DNA from 2 places in the Paenibacillus sp. MB22_1 genome. Region 1 is predicted to be linked to the other one. Evidence: riboswitches for the same ligand, from Rfam matches in the RefSeq annotation. Region 1 holds a riboswitch; the other holds the start of a gene.

Evidence for each region. A riboswitch is a leader RNA that binds a small molecule or an ion and turns the genes downstream of it on or off. The one in region 1 is predicted to bind cyclic di-AMP.
Region 2: it holds a riboswitch for cyclic di-AMP, as region 1 does, so the genes downstream of both, ACL02P_RS11600 (C40 family peptidase) here and ACL02P_RS06215 (3D domain-containing protein) in region 1, are expected to answer to the same signal.

Annotation. Positions count from the first base shown of each region.
Region 1 is NZ_JBLADV010000001.1:1,341,320-1,348,659, reverse strand. It holds gene ACL02P_RS06235 (hypothetical protein) at 1-148, opposite strand, end outside; gene ACL02P_RS06230 (dihydroorotate dehydrogenase) at 186-1,118, opposite strand; gene ACL02P_RS06225 (dihydroorotate dehydrogenase electron transfer subunit) at 1,115-1,810, opposite strand; gene ACL02P_RS06220 (polysaccharide deacetylase family protein) at 1,966-2,832, shown strand; gene ACL02P_RS06215 (3D domain-containing protein) at 2,926-3,618, opposite strand; cyclic di-AMP (ydaO/yuaA leader) riboswitch at 3,627-3,795, opposite strand; gene ACL02P_RS06210 (amino acid ABC transporter ATP-binding protein) at 3,970-4,692, opposite strand; gene ACL02P_RS06205 (amino acid ABC transporter permease) at 4,679-5,341, opposite strand; gene ACL02P_RS06200 (transporter substrate-binding domain-containing protein) at 5,436-6,287, opposite strand; gene ACL02P_RS06195 (alpha-glycosidase) at 6,561-7,340, shown strand, end outside.
Region 2 is NZ_JBLADV010000002.1:3,348-10,687, reverse strand. It holds gene ACL02P_RS11620 (hypothetical protein) at 71-244, opposite strand; gene ACL02P_RS11615 (IS4 family transposase) at 430-1,638, shown strand; gene spoIIP (stage II sporulation protein P) at 2,002-2,922, shown strand; gene ACL02P_RS11605 (heavy metal translocating P-type ATPase) at 3,065-5,200, opposite strand; cyclic di-AMP (ydaO/yuaA leader) riboswitch at 5,601-5,735, shown strand; gene ACL02P_RS11600 (C40 family peptidase) at 5,740-6,210, shown strand; gene ACL02P_RS11595 (BlaI/MecI/CopY family transcriptional regulator) at 6,410-6,841, shown strand; gene ACL02P_RS11590 (IS1380 family transposase) at 7,333-7,340, shown strand, end outside.

The DNA.
Region 1 (7,340 bases):
CCGGTACGGCGGAGGTCAATACTTCAATGTCTCCCCCTGCTTGATAAGCGGTGGACGCCGCTCCGATATGTGATACGCCACCGGTTATCAGCAGCAGTAAATCGCGGCCAACCGGGATCGCTTCCAGCTTAATATCCTCAAATGACAATTTCCGCAGCTCCTTCCACAACAGTATGCCCTTTATTTTATAGGATTCCGCGAATTTCGTCCAAGGTTTGAACCCCTTCAGCCTCCATCCAGGCCGTAAGGTCAGCGACCAGTTGCTCTCCCGCTCGAAGATGAACGAAGTTATGCGTCCCCACCTGAACGACGGCAGCGCCGGCCATAATAAACTCAACGACGTCCTCTGCGCAGCTGATGCCGCCCATCCCCATTACCGGCAGGGTTACGGCTTGACAGACTTGATGCACCATCCGCAAAGCGATTGGCTTAATTGCCGGACCGGACAGACCGGCATACAGATTGTCGAACACGCTCCTACGCTTGGTAATGTCGATTTTCATCGCCGAAAACGTATTGATCAGCGAAACGCCATCCGCTTGTTCCTCCTGGCACATCACCGCCATGCCCACGATATCCTCGGCGTTGGGCGACAGCTTGACGATCAGCGGCAGCGTCGTCGCAGCCCGAACCTCGCGAACGACCTGCCGGGCGATCTCCGTTTTGATCCCGTACGCCATGCCCCCGGCTTTGACGTTCGGGCAGGAAATATTCAGCTCGATCATGTCAACAGCGGTTCTGCCTTCCCGTCTTCGCCAAGCCGCATCCTCATCGATCAGCCTCGCACCTTCCACGTACTCTTCAATCGTATTCCCACCCAAATTCACGATCCGTACCAGATCCAGCTGCTCCCATCTCGGACATTCCTCACGCAGGAAGGCGTAGATGCCCGGATTCTCCAATCCAACGCTGTTTAACATCCCCGACGCTGTCTCAGCTACGCGAACGCCTTCGTTCCCTGCCTTTGGATGCAGCGTCAACCCTTTTCCGGACAACCCGCCTAGTTGATTGATATCATAAATCGCACCATATTCCTGACCAAAGCCAAACGTTCCAGAGGCCATCACGATCGGATTTTTAAAAAAGACTCCAGCGAGGCGACACGATAAATCCGTCATACAAACATCACCTCTTCCGCCAAAAATACCGGCCCGTCAGCGCAAGCCTTCTTCCGGACGTCTCTGCATTTCACGCTGCAGACAAGGCAAGCACCGATTCCGCATGCCATCCGATTCTCCAAGGAGACGTATACCTTGGCCTGGCCGCCGCTTTCCGCCTGTTTGCGCTGGACGGCATGCAACATCGGATGAGGCCCGCAAGCAATTACCGTATCGTACGCCCGAAAATCCACTTTCTCTAGAATCGAGCCGCCTACATCCACCGTCACGTTGCCGCGGGACATCGCACGGAACTCCTCTACCAAATAAGGCTCGCGGCTGTAACCGAGATATACGTCTGCCTGCGGTGCTTCCCTAAGCGCATAATAAAACGGAGCGATGCCGATGCCACCGCCTACAAAGGCGGTTCTTCCCTCCAGCGGCGGAAACCCGTTACCAAACGGCCCGTCCAAGGTCAATCGGTCGCCTTGCTTCAGTTCAGATAACCGGGTCGTACCTACCCCCGCAACCCGGATCAAGAAATCCAGCCGATCCTCTTCGAGATCAAAGATACTGATCGGTCGGGACAGTAACGGATAGCGTTCTCCTGCACGCAACATGTAGAATTGCCCCATTTTTCCCGTAAATCGCCCTTGTACGGACAGTTTGAACACCCCTGGTGATATTTCCTCGTTAGCCACTACGATTGCCATATGTTCACCCCACCCCATTTGATTACACTTCATCAAAGGATGCAATTTTTTAGCGGGATCGTCTGTGACATCTCTCACAGCGAATCATGAGAGGAAATCAGCGCAATTTTTCACAATCCATCATGATCTGAAAAAGTTAGGGGATACTAGAGAACATGTACAGTTTTGGGATGAAGGGGGACTTCAAATTGCTTATTCAGCTTAAGAAAGCTCTGGTCTGCTGCATGACCGCTTCTCTGATCATGGTGGGCGGGACGGAATTTTATCCCGTCAAAGCCGCCGCACTGGATCTCGAAAACAGAGGGCCAGAATCTCAGGGGGACCAGGCGGACAAGAAGGCGGCACTCGTGCCCGCAGGTGCCAAGCCGGCAGATCTTGGTGAGCTGCGGCGCAAATATTCAGAAACCTTCATCTTCCGGGGGCCGGAGGTGAAGCAGATTGCACTGACCTTCGATGATGGTCCGGATCCGCGGTTTACGCCGCAAATTTTGGACGTGCTTCACCGGAAAGGGGTCAAAGCCACCTTCTTTGTTGTTGGTGCACGGGCTAAGAAGTTTCCCGGCCTGTTACGGCGGATACATCACGAAGGCCATCTCATCGGCAATCACTCCTTTAATCATCCGAACTTCCGCAACCGCTCCATTAAGCAGTTCCAGAGCGAGATTTTACGCACGGAGAAAATTATCCAGAACGTTGTTGGATACCGTCCCCAGCTGATTCGGCCGCCTTATGGAGAAATCAAGGAAGAACAGGTTCAATGGGCGAAAAAGAACGGCTACGCCCTCGTCAATTGGAATGTGGATTCACAGGATTGGAAAGGGATCGACAAGAACAAAGTGATCTCCAACGTGATGCGCACGGCGGGGCCCGGCTCGATCATCCTTCAGCACTCAGGCGGCGGCGTTGGCTCCGACTTAACCGGCACCATCCAGGCTTTGCCGAAGATCATCGACGCCTTGCAGGCACAGGGGTATCAATTCGTTGATCTTTCCGAGCTGCTGCATACGACCAAATACCGCTGATGTATTGGGAATCATCTGAAAATCAGGCACTTCGCCAGCAAGCACAAAAAGTCGGCCAGGATACATTCTGACCGACTTTTTTAAACAAGGTGTTTAATTTAATACGTAAAGCGTCACATCTTGGAAACCAAACGATTTCGCATTTGCTGCGCTGCCGGGAATAAAGATATCAATCCGGTTACCCTTGATTGCGCCCCCCTGATCGGTGGCCGTAGCTACAAAAGCCTGATCCGGCAGACCGTCATGGTTGTGGCCGGTCACCAGCACCTTTGTGCCCATCGGAATGACATTCGGATCAACAGCGATGGTACCAAGCTTCAGCGGGTTGCCGAAGTAGTCAACCGCGCCCCATTTTCCATTCTCACTAGCTGATGCCGAGTACGCCGATGCTTTCACATTGATCGTTTTCGAGTAAGTAAAGGTTTTCCCCCATGCTTCAACCACGTTCCCGGTAGACATGACCTTGAGCTTGGAAGCGGAAGCAGTTGTCGTAGCTGCGCTCTCCTTCTTCGCCGGAGCAGCGGAAGCAACTCCCGTCGTTTGGGTTTGAACTCCCGGAATGGTGATTTTTAAACCAGCGTAAATATTTTTTGGATTGATGGATGGGTTGGCAGCCATGAGTTTATTCATGTCTACGCCATATTTTTTGGCAAGAAGATAAAATGTATCTCCTTCCACGGCTTTATGTACCGCGTCTGCATGGACGGATATCGTCTGCATCGGAATCGTAAGGCTTACGGCGATCAGCGCCGTTGCTGCAATTTTAGACCAAATACGAGTATTCAAATGAATTGCCCTCCTTTTTACTGCGCCTGCGGAGTTAGTTGTCGGATTCGGGAAAAAGGATCATTCCCGGCGCATCGCTTCGATACGCTTCACTCCAAGAAAACAGTCAGCTAGGCAGCCCCTGTTTTCATCTTTCGTCCCCCGCACCTCAAGTTCAGGTTTCGGCCTACTTAATATATCACAATTTTGTAACCAATAGGTCAGGTAAATCCCACCAAACGGCGGAATTGCTTGATTGGACTGGTTACATTTTTGTGTTCAAAGGTAAAAAGAGTGTAAATTTAGATCGTACGTTCGATCCATCGGAGGACAAAAAACCGCCCGAATGGAAGCTCGGACGGTCCTTAAGATTTATAATACTTTGCTTAAAAAATCCTGCGTACGCTGATGCTTCGGCGCCCCAAACACCTCTTGCGGCGTACCTTGCTCCAGAATGACACCTTGATCCATAAACAGGATGCGGTCGCCAACCTCACGGGCAAATCCCATCTCATGCGTAACGATAACCATCGTCATTCCCCGTTCAGCCAGGTTCTTCATAACGTCAAGCACCTCTCCGACCATTTCCGGGTCCAGGGCCGACGTCGGTTCATCAAACAGCATCACATGCGGCTCCATAGCCAATGCGCGGGCAATCGCAATCCGCTGCTTCTGTCCGCCGGAGAGCTGCGCCGGATAGGCGTCCCGCTTATCCTCCAGTCCAACCGTGCGAAGCAGGTCCATGGCGATCGCTTCCGCTTTGCCTTTATCGAGCTTCTTCACGCGAATCGGCGCGAGCGTAATGTTGTCGATCACGGTCTTGTGCGGGAATAGATTAAAGTGCTGGAACACCATCCCCATTTTCTCGCGGGTTTTATTGATGTCATGTCCCTTGGCGGTGATCGAAGCGCCTTCAAAGGTGATCTCCCCTTCGGTCGGAACCTCTAACAGGTTCAGGCAGCGGAGAAACGTACTTTTCCCCGACCCGCTAGGACCGATGACGACGACAACTTCGCCTTTGGAGATTTCCAGATCGATCCCGCGCAAAATATGGAGTTGGCCGAATTTTTTATGCAAACCTTTAACGGTGATCACTGGTCTTCAACTTCCTTTCGAACACGCCCAAAATCCGAGACAGCGTGAATGTCAGAATAAAGTACATAATGGCGATGATCAAATAAGGCGTCATCCCATCGTACGTAATCGTCACGACGGACTGTGCTTGATAAATCAGCTCGGCCGTACCGATGATCGATACGATCGACGATTCTTTAATGATCGTAATAAACTCGTTGCCAATCGCGGGAAGCACCGATTTGATCGCCTGCGGAATGATGATATGGCGCATAGCCATCCCTTTGGTCATCCCCAAGGAACGGGCCGCTTCCCCTTGTCCCCGATCGACACCTTGAATGCCGGCACGGAAAATTTCCGCCAAATAAGCCGAACTGTTAATGGACAATGTAATCGCACCTGACTGAATCGGGGTGAAATTAATATCAAACATAAATGCGAACCCGTAGTGAATAATCAACAGCTGTACCATCATTGGGGTGCCACGCAGAAATTCAACCCACACATGCCCCAGAAACCGTAGGATCCCCCATGGCGACATGCGCAATAGTGCGATCAACAAACCAAGAAAGAAGCCGCATATCACGCTGATCGCTGCCAAGAGTAGGGTATACTGAACACCGGCCAAGAAGTAACTGCGGTATTCCATAAACATTGAAATTAAGTCCATAACGCCTTCCTTCCTCCTCCTTTACCTTAAACCCTTAAGCAAAAAAACAGAAAATAGCGAAAGCTTCGCTATTTTCTGTGGATGGATATCGTGATTATTTTTCGGCCAGTTCGCTAGCTTCGGCAACGAATTGATCGATGCTGCCTGCGCTAATCAAGCGATCGAGCGTCTTATTCACTTGATCCAACAGTTCTTGGTTGCCTTTCTTAATGCCAATCACGTAGCCTTCATCCTCAGTTACCGGCTTGGCATCGGTGATGACCAGGCCTTTAACGTTCTTAACGAACGATTCTGCGACAGGACCTTCCAAAATAGCAGCATCTACACGGTTGGAGTTCAACTGCATAATGATGTCATTGATTTTAGCCAGCGAGGTTAGTTTGGCATTCGGAATTTCCTTCGCCATTTCTTCTTGAATGGAACCTTGTTGAACGCCGATTTTCGCGCCCTCCAGCGATTCCATTGTGCTGAACTTGTCTTTGTCCGCTTCACGAGTCACCACAGCTTGCTCCGCTTTGTAGTAAATTTGCGACATGTCGATTTGTTCAGCACGTTCTGGAGTTGGGCTGAGTCCAGAAATGACGAGATCCACACGTCCGCTCGACAGCTCGTTCAGCAACGTATCGAATTTCAAGTCTTTAATCTCCAGCTCAGCGCCCAGATCCTTAGCGATTTCCTTAGCGATTTCTACGTCGAAACCAACGATTTCGTCTTCGCCTTTGTCGTTCTTAATGTGGAATTCATACGGCGGGAAGTCCGCACTCATCCCTACGATCAGTTTCTTAGCCGGTTCGGTTTGGTCTCCGCCCGCTTGAGTCTCATTTTGGTTCGCGGCTTGGCCGGCGTTGTTTGCCGCGTTGCCGCTGTTATTTTTTTCCTGACCACAAGCGGCCAGCACCATGGTTACCATCAAGACCGCTATGAATAACATGCCCCATTTTTTCATGCTTTTCTCTCCTATTCTGCTTTACTTATTACACTCGATGATGATTACTGGGCTAATTATAAATCAGAATGCATATATATGCAAAACAATTTTCATGATATACAAAAGTTTTCACAGATCTGCCCTATTGAACCTCGCAAATCCCTATTTATCATACTTTGGTCAATTCAATCCTGAATTATGTTTCACATTGGGTTCATGCTCCTTGCTGCCTTGGGGAATAATGAACATCATCACCATCCCTAGCGAATTTACGAGAGGAGGCGCCAATCCGTGCTGCTTGAAGCGCTCTACCATGTGCCCCGGGATAAATGGGCGTATGCCTATGATTCAACCACGATCCATCTTCGCATCCGGACCAAACGGGATGATGTGGAACAGGTTGTTGCGATGACCGGGGACAAATACGATTGGACGGGAACCTACCAGGAGCTGCCGATGGAAAAAACGGCCCATGACCGCATGTTCGACTATTGGGAGGTCGCTGTGCGTCCCAAGTTCAAGCGCCTTTCCTATGCCTTTAAGCTTACGGCGGGAACGGAAACGGTTTACCTGCTGGACACGGGGATTCAATCGGAGTCCCCTCAACCGCCGGGGGAATGCTTTGAATTCCCGTATATCCATGAAAACGAAGTAGTCCGGGTGCCGGAATGGGCGAAGCAAGCGGTCTTTTATCAGATTATGCCGGAGCGGTTCGCCAATGGAGACCCTTCCAATGACCCCAAGCCGGTCGAAGCCTGGGGAGGCAAGCCGACCCGTGAAAATTACTTCGGCGGCGATTTGCAGGGAATCATTGACCACCTGGACGATTTGACGGACCTGGGTATCACGGCGATTTATCTCACGCCTCTATTTTTGGCTCCGTCCAACCATAAATACGACACCGTCGATTATAAGCAGGTTGACCCTCACTTTGGGAACAACGACTTGCTGCGGGAGTTGGTTGAGCAATGTCATAACCGAGGGATCCGGGTGGTGTTGGACGCAGTCTTTAATCATTGCGGGGAGCATTTCCCTCCGTTCCAGGACGTCCTCAAACATGGAGAAGCCTCC
Region 2 (7,340 bases), on a different contig from region 1:
TAACCAGCGTCGACTGAAATCTGACGACTGGCTATCTATCCCTGCCTCACAATCAAGGGTATTTAAACTTTTAAGCTTTAGTATCTATGTTTTGTCCGCGATACTGATCTTGTTTCTCTGGTTTGTGCTGCTGATGCACTGTTTCAGTATGTTGGTGATCTAACGATGTTTTCCTAGTCCCTCCGTGCATATTTCCCATCCCGCAATTCTTTGGCATTGAATTCGATATACCGCTTACTGCCATAGTTTTTCCTCCTCTATCACACTAGCCTTGCACCAAACCTGACATGAGAAATTACAGAAAAATTGTTTGTAAAATATCCTAAATATGGTTGCTATTACTGGTATTCTTCTGGTTGCTCATAAAAAAATCTCCTATTGTTAAGGTGTAGGCATGTTACCCACTCCATAACAGAAGGAGACCATAGCATGGGTAACAATAACTCAAAATCAGTCATTTGTAAATGCCTAAATTTGCTGAATGTCGGAGAATACCGCGGCCTGCTTGCCGACCATCGCACTCGCAAACTTACAACCGGTAAAGCCATTCAGATTTTTGTGGAGTCTCAGCTTGCAGGGCGTACCAGCTATGATGAAATCTCGGAACACCTTCGCATCATGCCGGATCTGCAGGACGACCATCTGAAGTCGATCAGTGCCTCTCAGCTTTCACGAAAGATCAAGCAACTCCCGACGGATCTGTTACAAGCGATCTTTCTCTGCAACATCGCACGCATCCAGGAGATCACCAAGCAGAAGCAAGGGATCCCGAATATCGGCAAGCTCCGGATTCTCGACTCCACCGTGCTTACCTTGCCTACCCTAGCTGGACGCTGGGCGTACTGGAGCAAAGAGCAAAATGCGGTCAAGATCCATACCCAGCTCGTGGTGGCCGATCGCGAAACGGTGTTTCCCGGCAAGATCATCAACAGCACAGCGGCGGTGAGTGATCAGGAAGTCGCTCTTGATCTGGTGGTGGCGGACGATGCGATTCATGTGATGGATCGCGGGTATATCCAGTACGAGCTATATGAATCGCTGATTCACCAACAGATGAGGTTTGTGGCCAGATTGCAGACCAAGAACAAGGTGACCATCCTCCATCAGCGAGCGGTTCCTGAGGGTTTTCCCATCACGATAGATGCGGACGTCGAGATCCAGTGGAACGATAAGCAGAAGCAGACGCATTACCTCCAAGCCCGACTGATCGAGTTTACGGATGAGCAGAAACGGACCTACCGCTTGCTGACCAATGTGCAGGATCGCTCTGCCCAAGAGATTAGCGAGATCTACCGCTATCGATGGTTGATCGAGTTGTTCTTCAAATGGATCAAGCAACATCTGAGGCTGGTGAAGATCTACAGCGCAAACCAGACCGCCATCTGGAACCAAATCTATCTGGCGTTGATCGCGTACAGCTTGGTGCTGTTGATCAAGTTAGAGATGCAAACGGATCTAAGCTTATGGCAGATCTTGAAACGCATGCGCTTATATGCTGAGCGATCGTGGGAAGAGTTTCAACAAGCTGTGTTACGACCGCCGTCTCGGCCATCCAAAGGCCGGCGTAAGAAAGGGCGGCCAGGAAGGCCGAGAAAACATCCGTTGAAGCTCAAGAGCGTCAAGATGGTACTAGAGTAACCGAACGATTCATCTACTAATTTTTGGTAACATGACTACACTTCACGTCCTGTTACCCTTTTAGCACATTGGCGGGAAATAGAAATGGAAAATTTTAATACAATAAGCTGATATAACTAATATTAACAATTAATTAAATACCATGTCACTTTAGATGCAAGGCTAGTGCCTCTATCAACTTTTTGCTACTCGTTTATCGTAGCATTTAATTGTGTCGTTACTATGTGGATTTAATGTGATGTTAAATATTTTGCTTCACCTATCTCATGCCTGCTCGCGTCCTAATCTCTTAATTTCGTTCTATTCTATCAGTGCTACGAATAAAAATAGATTAGTACTAAAACGAAGAGAAGGGGGAGACCAATGACGCGAACCAAATTGAGAGTGATCGGCCTGTCAGTGTTTCTATCATCTTTTTTAATTTCCCTAAAAGTCATCCCGGCGTACATTGAACTAAACGAACCTAAAGTTGGCACCTTACCTGAAAAAAGTCAGGTTCTGATGGTAAAAGAAGAAAAGATCATTATTCAAAAATCAAGTAAGACAATAAAAGCAGAGAAGCCAAATCCAATCGCTTCCTTGAAAAATTCAGCGGTGACCCCAACTGCGAAAAGGATGGTTCAAAAGCCGAAGCAATCGGAGCAACCACGAGTGCTGATTTACCATACCCATAATCGTGAATCTTGGTTGCCAGAACTTCAAGGTAAAACCGATCCCAATGAGGCCTTTGATTCCAAAATAAACGTTACTTTATTGGGAAAGGATCTATCCAATAAATTAAAAGTAAAAGGTATGAGTGTGATCCAATCTGCTGAAGATTATCCAAGTAAAATAAATAAATTTGACTACGCAAAATCTTACGCCTATTCAAAGGCTACATTGAGCAAGGAGCTCTTTAAACATAAATCCATTGAATATGTATTTGATATACATCGAGATTCGGAATCAAAAAGCAAAACAACCATACTGTACAACAATGTGAATTACGCTCAGTTATATTTTGTTGTTGGACGGGATAATCCCAATTGGAAACAAATCAAGAAATTTGCAGCCCGGCTACAAAATAAATTAAATGAAAAAATACCTGGAATCTCCAAGGGGATTTACCAAAAGGATCACTCCAGCGGGAATGGACAATATAATCAATCACTTGCCGAATATAGCGCGCTTATTATTGAAATCGGCGGTGTTGAAAATGCATTAGAAGAAAATTATCGTACGATATCGATTTTGGCTGATGCGATTCATGAAATTTGGCATGAAGATCATAACTCAGCCATTTAAGAAACATGATCGGATAATGCTCTACTGACCTCGGGCCGATGGACAAGCTTCATGTAAATATTTTGAATATGGGAACTTCATGATTCAAAGTTTTGATACATTCCTGAGCAAAAACTCCTGCCTAAATGGCAGGAGTTTTTGCTTACAGTTTCAGTAATTTAGCATTGATGGCTACAATGACGGTGCTTAAAGACATCAGGATGGCGCCAACTGCAGGATCGAGAACAATGCCAAACGGCAATAGAACACCTGCAGCAAGTGGGATGGCAACGATGTTATAACCAGTCGCCCACCATAAGTTTTGCATCATTTTACGATAGGTCACCCTGGAAAGCTTAATGATATTGACGACGTCTTGCGGATTGCTCTTGATAAGCACGACGTCAGCAGTCTCAATCGCAACATCAGTACCGGCACCGATCGCGATCCCTAAATCTGCCTTGGCAAGCGCTGGAGCATCGTTAACCCCATCACCGGTCATCGCTGTACGCAAACCTTCTTTTGCTTGAATCTGGTCGATTTTATCCGACTTTTGATGGGGGAGAACCTCGGCGAAGATTTCATCCAAGCCTAGCTGCTTGCCGACATATTGGGCCACCTTCTGGTTATCCCCCGTTAACATGATGGATTTAACCCCCATATCATTTAGTTCTTGAACGGCATCTTTGGCAGTGTCTCGGATCATATCTGCCAGTGCGATCATCCCTGCCACTTGACCATCAACGAGGATAAAGACAACGGTTTTACCCTCTTGCGACCATTGATTAAAGCGTTCCTCATCAAATGAAAGGCGCTTCTCCTTTACGTATACAGGACTTACCCCCATAATTTCCTTGCCGTCCACAATCCCTTGAAGGCCACTGCCCGGGAGTGCTTTGAAGTCAGTCACTTCTTTAAGTTGAATCCCTTTTTCCTTTGCAGCTTTTGTAATGCCTCTGGCGATTGGATGCTCGGAATGTGTCTCCACGCTTGCTGCATAGGTAAGAAGTTCCGTCTCGGAGGACGCGTTACCGAGATGGATATTTGTAATCCCGAATTCCCCTTTAGTTAAAGTTCCTGTTTTATCAAACACAATGGCTTGGATATTCCGCGCACCTTCAAATGCGGTTCGGTTGCGTATCAGGAGTCCGTTCTTTGCGGCAAGCGATGTCGAAGTTGCAATGACAAGTGGAGCGGCGAGCCCTAACGCATGTGGACATGCAATTATCAGCACGGTAACCATACGTTCCAAAGCAAAAGAGATCGGATACCCTAGTGTAATCCATGCGGCAAAGGTGAGAATCCCTACCACCAAGGCACCATAAAAGAGCCACTTAGCGGCACGGTTCGCCAGATCCTGAGCTCGGGACTTGGAAGCCTGGGCTTCTTGAACGAGTGCAATTACTTGCGATAGGTATGTCTCTTTGCCTACGCTCTGAACGGAAATCTTGACAGAGCCCTGACCGTTAATGGAGCCGCCAATAACTTGGTCGCCTACTTGCTTGGCATTCGGTACGGATTCGCCGGTTAGCATCGACTCATCAATCAAGGTTTCGCCTTCAGTAATCTGACCGTCGATCGGAACTTTTTCCCCCGGTTTGACGAGTACGATATCGCCTTTTTTAAGTTCAGTGACATCGATTTCGATAATCTCGCCTTTTTCTTTTACCAAATGTGCATCGGAAGGCATAAGTTTGGCGAGCTCCTCTAAAGCTTTAGAGGCCCCCATGATGGACTTCATCTCAATCCAATGCCCGAGCAGCATAATGTCGATTAATGTAGCAAGCTCCCAGAAAAAATCGGTTGTGGTGAGACCGAAAGTAGAGCTTGTACTATATACATACGCAACAACGATGGCGAGACAGATGAGAGTCATCATTCCAGGGTTTTTAGCGGAAAGCTCATCCTTAAGGCCTTTAATAAAAGGCCAGCCCCCATAGAAGAACACAAACGAGGACAATAGAAAAAGAAGGTACGTATCCCCTGGAAATCGCCAGTTTACGCCCATAAACATTTGAATCATTGGGGAAATGATCAGGATCGGAATCGTGACAATTAAGGAAATATAGAAACGCTTTTTAAAATTTTCAACCATATGCCCATGATGTCTGGAATGATCATGTCCGCCAGCGTGCATGCCATGGTTTACATGTCGGTGCTCATCATGCTGATGATGGTGCTCGTGTTCATCATGTTGTAAATGTTGGTGTTCGTTGGGTTCGTGGTGTAGTTCTTTATGTTGATGTTCAGAGGAATGTTGGGAATGATCGCTTTGATCATGTTTATGATTGTTATTCATGATCTTGCTCCTTCGCATTTTTATTTATTTTTAAGTAATTAATTTAACCTTTTTTGATATTTTTAATCACCTTCCGGTTCTTATTCCAACATCAACGTATTGTAGAAGAGAGGAAGAGAAAAATAAGCAGTTGCTAAGGACATATTCACTATGTAAGAAGGGAAGCTAAATAATTAAAATATTGTAACCCTACAAATTGTAGTATAAATATGGTACATTATAATGTCAATTTTCGGCGCGGTTTTATTTTATAAAAAATCATTTAGTTCGACATTTCAAATAACTCTCGAAAGCCTTTAGCAAGTGATTTAAGCCATTCATATCACGGTTTTTGTACTTCTAAAAAAATAAGGATTGACAAAATAACAGAAAATAGACTACATTATGTAGGGTTACAAAAAATTAATTTTTGCCGAATTTCTTAACAGAAAACGGGGGAACCACTTTTGGGTGAATTATTCTTTTCGTAAAAAAGAATATAGGGAACCTTCTACCGAACCCTCAGCTAACTCCGTAGGCATCGAAGGGAGACTACATATTTGAAAAAACTGATCTTATCGGCATTAGGTGCAGCACTTATTTTTTCAGCAAGCGCTACCAGTTCCTTTGCTAGTTCGGTCAAACTTGAAAATGAAGTGGATAAAGTCGTGGGGACGCCTTACCTGTATGGAGGTACAACAGTAGCTGGTTTTGATTGCTCGGGTTTTATTTTATATATTTTTGATAAGTTCAAATTGGATTTGCCTCGTACGTCAAAAAGCCAGGCAAAAGAGGGAACTCCGGTGGATCAGGACAATCTTCGAGCTGGAGACTTGGTATTTTTTAATACGGATGGGAAGGGGATTTCTCATGCAGGCATCTATATCGGCGACAATAAGTTTGCACACTCTTCAAGTAGTAAAGGTGTAAGAATAAGCAGTTTGTCAGAATCTTATTATAAAAATCGGTATGTTACTGCAAGACGTGTTGTGAGTGAGCAGAGTTACCTTAAAATGATTGGTGAAGAATAACCTTTAAAAGGACAAGCTATAGTTATGGGCTTGTCCTTCTATTTTTCGAATATGATCATCCAAAGAGGACGATCATATTCATAATTTGACCAAAGAAGATTTATTAACTACAATGTGTAGTATGTTAGACTTACAGCAGTTGTTGATTCTGGTCCAAGATAGGACTTTAAGAGTCAATTTTGGATGAAAGGGTGTAAGCATGTCTGTTAAACGTATGTATTTAAACGAGGAGGGGCTAAATCGCTTTTTTGGTTCTCTAGAAGCTCAAATCATGGAGATTATTTGGGAACATAATAGAATAACCATTAAAGAAGTGCAGTCTCTTCTGGATGATGATTTATCTTTCAATGCCGTGATGACGGTGATGAATCGCTTGATTGAAAAAGGGCATCTGAAGAAAGCAACTATAGGGAAGGGAAGAGCAAGACAGAGTTATTTTGAACCTGTACAAAGCAAGGAAGAATTTATTACCGAACAAACGAAAACTGTTACCGTAGGTTTAATTAACGACTATGGGAACTTGATGGTAAATCATATGGTTGATGCGATGCAGCAGGCCGATCCTCAGTTGATGAAGTTATTAGAATCACGTTTAAATGAATGGAAAAAAAATCGCCATGATAACCATTAAAAAGCATTCGATTATTTTTTACTTGATGATCGTCCTTGGTTTGCTCTTTTGGAGTCATATGGCATTTTATGTTCTGCATGAAATTTGGGGTTATTCCATTCAATGGGGAATATTGGAATATTGTCTTTCCGCTCTTGGAGAGACCACAATGATACACCAGTTCATATTAATAGGATTGAATATCATCATTTTATATAGCTTTCTGTCATTTTTTTACATTCTATTCAAACAAGTGTATCTTGAAATACAGTGGAATAAAGAAGTCCAATTCAAATCGGATATTTTGTTGACGGAAGCAATAAACAAAAAATATCAAAGATTTAATGGGAAAATAATAGTTATTAAAGACCATTCATTATTCGCTTTAACTTATGGCCTGAATCCGTGATAAAGGTTCTTTGAAAATTAAAGATAATTGAAGGAAAAAGCACCTCCGGTAAAGAAATTAAAAGAAAATCATAACTTTTCCAATTTCACCTGAGAGGTGCTCTATGAAGAT